DNA from 3 places in the Neobacillus sp. NRS-1170 genome. Region 3 is predicted to be linked to each of the others. Evidence: riboswitches for the same ligand, from Rfam matches in the RefSeq annotation. Region 3 holds a riboswitch; each other region holds the start of a gene.
The links. Region 3 has a riboswitch for thiamine pyrophosphate ahead of thiC (phosphomethylpyrimidine synthase ThiC). Riboswitches for the same ligand answer to the same signal wherever they lie in the genome.

Region 1 (2,269 bases), on a different contig from region 3:
GGTCTACCACAAGATTTTCCCAATTATATTTTCTTATATTTTCAGCAACCGCCTCGATAATCTCTGCATTAAACAGCATTCCGGTTTTCACGGCATCCGTTCCCATATCATCACCAATCGCTTGCATTTGTTTTACTACGGCTTCTACTGACATCGGATACACTCCATGAACACCGAGTGTATTTTGCGCGGTAACTGCGGTTAAAGCTGACATCCCAAAAACCTGTAATTCCTGAAAAGTTTTAAGATCTGCCTGGATTCCCGCTCCACCGCCGCTATCCGATCCTGCAATCGTTAATGCTTTTTTCATTTTATTTGCCCCCTTAAACCTGTTTGATTGCGCAGTATTGTTTGATATCATCAGTTGAAACAACTGACAATTGGTTTAAAAATTCGATTTGGAAACTGCCTGGTCCTTGTTCAATTGTTTTTTGTGCTGCCTTTTCCGCTGCAATTCCATAAAAAGTTAACGCAGCAACGGAAGCCTTGATTAGATCTTTTTCGACACCTGCAAAAGCACCGATTACAGAGGTCAATAAGCATCCTGTGCCCGTTACTTTTGTTAAAATTGGATGACCATTTGCAATGGCATATGTGGTATTGCCATCGCTGACGATATCTTCCTTTCCGGTAATGACTACTAAGCAATTCATTTTCTGGGCAGCTGTAATCGCAAGATCAATCACATTTCCCTCGGTATTACCAGCGTCAACGCCCTTGATTTCCCACTTTTCACCAACGACATTTGCAATTTCCGCCGCATTTCCTCTAATGATTGCGACTTTAACTTCCTTCATGATTTTTTGGGCTGTGTCTGTCCGATAGCTTGTTGCTCCAGCACCAACTGGGTCAAAAATGACCGGGACATTGTGTTGATTTGCAGATTTTCCTGCAAGAATCATAGAATTGACGTTTTGAGAGTTTAAGGTACCAATATTTAAAACGAGCGCACTAGCGATTTTGGCCATATCGGCTACTTCTTCCTCTGCATAAGCCATAACCGGTGATGCCCCAAGTGCCAAAAGCCCATTTGCGGTAAAATTCGTTACCACTACATTTGTGATATTATGTACAAGTGGATTCACTTCTCTTACTTTTTGTAATGTTTCATACAAACTGTTTTTTTCCATTAGATTTTCCTCTTTTCTTTTTTTAAAATAAAAAAACCAGATCCACACATGGACCTGGTTCATAAGCAAGTAAGCGCAATGACTATTCTCGACTACTTTCCTACGCTGGTATTATCCAGATCAGGTCCAAAGGGTTAAAAACGTTGCCGTTTTCTCTCAGCCCGCATTATGGGCACCCCTAGTAGATACTTAACGTATTAATTTCAAATCAATAATACTCCTATTAAACTTATAAGTAAAGATTTAATTACTTAAAAAAATTATCCTATAAGGTTTACATAATATTATTATGATAAATAAAAAATACTTCCTTGTCTATTCCTTCATATACTAAATGTTTTTATTCTTTTTTCGCCAGCTCCATTAGCTCCTTTAATTCATTTGTAAATCCTTTCACTACCCGATTACCAACAACTGTTACTGGCACCCCTAAAAAACCGTACCCTTCCACTTCCTTTTGATATTCAGGGTTTTCCGAAACGTTCCTAGTTTCAAAAAGGATCCCTTCTTCTGTAAGAACTTTTTTAACCATTGTACATTCAATGCAGTCGTTTGTCGTATAGACTATCACTTGCTTGCTCATCATTGATTTCCCTTCTTTTAACGATTTTCTAGCTCATAAAATGATACCGTGTTTCGCCATAATGTATCAGAAACTTCTTCTAATGACAATTTTTTTATTTTTGAAATTTCCCGTATTGTTTCAATCATCATATTCGGATGGGTCATTTTCCCGGTAAAAGGACCTTCGAACGGCCATGGACCGTCTGTTTCAATCATTATCTGCTCTAGAGGATACATGTGAACGATGTTCCTTATTTTTTCTTTATAAACGATATCAGGGGTAACAGAAATAAAATAGCCATTCTCTATCATTCTCATGATGGTTTTCTGGTCTCCCTTAAACCAGTGAAAATGTGCCTTTTTAATAGAGTACTTTTCCAAAAGATCACAAACAATCGGTGCATCCTCATGGACTGCGTGAAGGACAATTGGTTTATCCCATACGACCGCACTTTGGACAAATTTCTCCAGTATATTATGATATTGTTCATATTGGACGTCAGAAACCTTATTCTGTTGCCTTAAATAATATGGAAGCCCAACCTCTCCGATAGCAATCATGTCGCCACGGTGCT
Region 2 (2,269 bases), on a different contig from region 3:
TAACTTTGCTGGCTGCACATGCCCATCGTTAGGGAGAAACATCGCTCCGACTACATTTGGCGAAAGGGAAGGTTCCATTTCTTGTAATTCCTTTGCATCCAGCCATTTAATTTTTGGATCCCATTTCCTTTGAAAGGCAACCTGTTTTTTTACTTCGTTTGCTATTTCTTCGGTTTCAGCAATTTTGAACATCCCTTTATTCACATACTCGATATCGATTCCTGAATATTCATATAACTCACTTGTGATTGCAGAAAACATCGCCTGACTTTTTAAAGCCAACTGGAATAAAGGACCGTCTTGTTCAATCTCCGCTTGTGCTGCCAGCATTCCGGCAGCCGCACTTGACGCTTGGCAAGCCAATTGATCTTTCTCAATGATGATTGCTTTTCTTCCCATTTTTGATAGTTGATAGGCAATGGAGGTCCCATTAATTCCTCCACCAATTATGGCAACATCAAATGAATTTTCCACTTTAACCCTCCTCTAATGCATGAACGTAAGTTTTAACAGCGGATAATGGATCGGGCGCTTCTAAAACTCCTGACATGACTGCAATCCCCTTTACCCCTGCCTGAAGTACCTGCCCCGTATTCTCTGGGGTTATGCCTCCGATAGCAATAACAGGAATGGATAGTTGTGTTAGCCTCGATAATTCTTCAAACCCTTTTGGGGTCTTACCCGGTTTTGACTGTGAAGGGAAAACATGACCGTATAGGAGGTAATCAGCACCCTTCTCTTTTGCTTTTTCTCCTTCCTCGTAGGAGTGAATGGAACTCCCTAACACAAGTTGAGGAAAATTTTCTTTTACAAGGTCTGCATCTAAACTATGAAAGGCTAATTGAACTCCCCTGACCCTTGTTACGAAGGCAACATCGACCCGATCATTAATAATGATCTTAGATAGGGGTATGTTTTTCTTTGTTAAAAGTTCAACTGCGTGAAAAAGCTCCCTAGCTGATCTTTGTTTCTCTCGTAAGTGAATCGCCGTTACATATGGGTGAATATCCATTACAATTTCACATAATTGCTCGATCGGCATTTTTCCATTGGAGATAATATGGAACTCTTTCCCATTAAAACTAGTGAAAATACAAGTCCCTCCTTTGAGAAGATTCCGCTTATCTATGAAATAAAGTGAAAAACAAAAAACCACTTCCAAATGTTTAAGGAAGTGGTCGAAAATTTGAATAGAAACGATGGTTCTTCAAATATCCAGTTTTCCACTTCCCTACGCTGGTATTACCCAGATCAGGTTCATAGAGTCCCGAAGTAACACTTCAATCTCAGCCCTTTAAAAAGGCACCTCTAGCGGAATTGCTTGAAATATTAATTTGTAATGTTAACCTTTAAGGATAATGTTAACACTTCTGTTAGAAAAGTTAAATAACTTTTTTATACTAAGGGAACCTTCATTTAACTTATATTTAGTTTACTATGCTTTCTGCTAATTAAATTTCTTTCCTATCTTATTATTGGTAACTTCGATTTTCCCGGGCAAAACAAAAAGATACTCAATCAAGTTTTCTAATAAGTCCATTATTAACGATGTTGTCTCGTAATCCATTTCCGTTTCCAATTCAAGCATCCGATGAAGGGAACCCTCAGTTGCCAATAAATGGCTAAGGGATTGAATAGGCTTTGCCAAATCCACATGATTCGGCAGGATTTCAAGCTGTTGAGACAAAGGCTGAGCCTTACTTTTATCCCCGAGAAAATGCTTTAGGATACTTTCAATCACACGTTTTGACATAACGGCAGTAGCTGAATTTTCTCTAGCTTCATAAACATTTATTGCTGAACGGTAGGCCCTGATCAGATCCTTGGGTATATTGGGTAGACTTTCTATTTGATTTACCGGATGTTTGGAAGCTTGAAGGTCATAAATAAAAGTATCAGCATTTTCGCCTTGTTCATCTATACCTTCCTTAGTCATTATGACGAATACTGCTGATTTTTTACATAATGGACAACTACTCTCAGTTACCATGCCATGCTTACTGCTCTGGTAGTTTGCATTAAGCATAAATTCAGTGGTTTTTCTGCATTCCGGGCATTCGTACTGAATATTCTTTGGTATCTTTAGATTCCCATACTTTATGTAAGAAATGACGGAGCCTGGATTTATCCTTCTCATTCGTTATGCCTCCCGAATTTCATTTATGCATACTACCAGTGTGTCTCCTTTTACTACATTACCAATTAGATTTCATTCCTATAGTTTTTTCATCCATTAGGATTTCCATTCCAAGAACTAATTAAATAATTC
Region 3 (2,269 bases):
TGCATTAAGTGGAGCAGCATTGTTAATGATGCCATTTATCTCGAGTGTTCCGATTTTAATGTTGTGTATGTTTATGGAAGGTGCCGGAATTATGTTATTCGGTTTGATTTGGGAAACGAGTCTTCAAGAACTTGTCCCAGAAGAAAAATTTGGGAGAGTCGCGAGCTTAGATATGTTAGGTTCATTTGCTCTTTTACCTTTAGGATATCTGATAACTGGCTGGTTAGCAGAAGGGATGGGAGAAATCTTCACTTTTATTCTTTTTAGTAGTATCATCATTTTCATTTCTGTTGCCGTCATGCTGAATGAAGAGATAAGAGGCTTTAACTAAAAATGAAAAAGCAGTAAACGTTCTTTACTGCTTTTCGTTTCATCATCGTTCTACTAGGTTTGTAACAGAAACACTTTGTTTATTGCTTGGTTCGTCTAGCGGATGAATGGTTGCTTTTCCACTTTGTTGATCTACATGCTCAATATAAATGCGTGTACCGTTATAGGTCACGTTTTCCATTTGCGGTGAATTACATATTTCCTGTGCGCGTTGTGCATCCATCATGAGTAACCTCCTTTCGTTTTTTACTACAAGAGTATTTGTATTAAACGAAGGGTTTATTCGTATGAATGGAATAATTTATTGGTTGAGTGATGTAAAAAGCTTTATTAATAGTTAGAATTATGTTATTAATTATATGTAAGTTACATAACAATATATTGTTGTTTGTTCTACTAGGGGGGTCCGATGGCTCGGACTGAGAGAAGGATGCATAAAATCCTTTGACCCTTTGAACCTGATCTGGATCATACCAGCGTAGGGAAGTAGTTTTGAAGGTGTCATTTTCGTTTTTCGATTATGCGCCGCTACTTTTTGACGATTAATCAGGTTCTGTTTTCCAACAGAGCCTTTTTTTATTGTCATCTATTTATATGTCTGTCTATGGACTTAACATGTAATGGACTATGCTGTAACTTCTAGATTGCAAAATCTATCATTTTTAGGAGGAAGTTACAATGCAAAAGGAAGTAAATGTAAACATCGGAATACAATCACCATTTACAGGAAGCAGAAAAGTTTATCTTGAAGGATCAAGACCTGACATTAAAGTCCCGATGAGAGAAATTCAGTTGACACGAACGGTTACAACTTATGGTGAAGAGGAAAATGCACCTGTTCGAGTTTATGATACAAGTGGGCCTTATACAGACCCGAACCATCAAATTGATATCAGGAAAGGGCTTCAGGCACTTCGCAAAAAATGGATTTATGAACGCAATGATGTTGAAAACTATGCGGGAAGAGAGATAATGCCACGAGATAATGGCTACCGTGATGCAGACGAGCGGGCCAATCTTGAATGGTTTCCTAACATAAACAAATCACCTTTGCGTGCCAAAAAAGGCCATAATGTTACCCAAATGCATTATGCGAAAAAAGGGATCATCACTCCAGAGATGGAGTTTATCGCGATTCGTGAAAATGTAGAGCCTGCATTCGTCAGGGATGAAGTTGCCCGCGGGAGAGCAATTATTCCAGCCAATATAAATCACCCTGAAAGTGAACCGATGATTATTGGACGAAATTTCCATGTGAAAATCAATGCCAATATTGGAAATTCAGCTGTTTCTTCCTCGATTGAAGAAGAGGTTGAAAAAATGACGTGGGCTGCTCGCTGGGGAGCTGATACAATCATGGATTTATCCACTGGAAAAAATATACACACAACAAGAGAGTGGATTATTCGCAATGCCCCTATCCCAGTAGGAACGGTGCCGATATATCAAGCCCTTGAAAAGGTGAACGGAATTGCTGAGAATCTAACCTGGGAAGTTTATCGCGATACCTTGGTTGAACAAGCGGAACAAGGGGTCGATTATTTTACGATTCATGCTGGTGTGTTGTTACGTTTTATCCCTTTGACAGCGAAACGGACGACAGGTATTGTATCCCGTGGGGGTTCGATTATGGCGCAGTGGTGTCTGGCCCACCATCAGGAAAATTTTCTTTACACCCATTTTGAAGAAATTTGTGAAATTTTAAAGAAGTATGATATTTCGGTTTCATTGGGAGATGGACTTCGCCCTGGCAGCATTGCCGATGCCAATGATGAAGCGCAATTTGCAGAGCTTGAAGCTTTAGGGGAATTGACGGAAATTGCCTGGAAGCATGATGTCCAGGTCATGATTGAAGGCCCTGGACATGTTCCGATGCATATGATTAAGGAAAATGTGGAAAAGCAAATGGAAATTTGTAGAGAAGCTCCTTTTTATACGC

Region 1: another riboswitch for thiamine pyrophosphate. It lies ahead of thiM (hydroxyethylthiazole kinase); the one in region 3 lies ahead of thiC (phosphomethylpyrimidine synthase ThiC).
Region 2: another riboswitch for thiamine pyrophosphate. It lies ahead of ACIFOT_RS00205 (thiamine phosphate synthase); the one in region 3 lies ahead of thiC (phosphomethylpyrimidine synthase ThiC).

Annotation. Positions count from the first base shown of each region.
Region 1 covers NZ_JBITPF010000032.1:70,173-72,441, forward strand. The annotation lists gene thiD (bifunctional hydroxymethylpyrimidine kinase/phosphomethylpyrimidine kinase) at 1-310, opposite strand, end outside; gene thiM (hydroxyethylthiazole kinase) at 324-1,130, opposite strand; TPP riboswitch at 1,211-1,320, opposite strand; gene ACIFOT_RS15085 (glutaredoxin family protein) at 1,471-1,716, opposite strand; gene ACIFOT_RS15090 (TatD family hydrolase) at 1,731-2,269, opposite strand, start outside.
Region 2 covers NZ_JBITPF010000003.1:50,043-52,311, reverse strand. The annotation lists gene thiO (glycine oxidase ThiO) at 1-474, opposite strand, end outside; gene ACIFOT_RS00205 (thiamine phosphate synthase) at 476-1,060, opposite strand; TPP riboswitch at 1,212-1,320, opposite strand; gene ACIFOT_RS00200 (hypothetical protein) at 1,448-2,137, opposite strand.
Region 3 covers NZ_JBITPF010000014.1:251,024-253,292, forward strand. The annotation lists gene ACIFOT_RS06810 (MFS transporter) at 1-331, shown strand, start outside; gene ACIFOT_RS06815 (small acid-soluble spore protein H) at 374-553, opposite strand; TPP riboswitch at 719-832, shown strand; gene thiC (phosphomethylpyrimidine synthase ThiC) at 1,009-2,269, shown strand, end outside.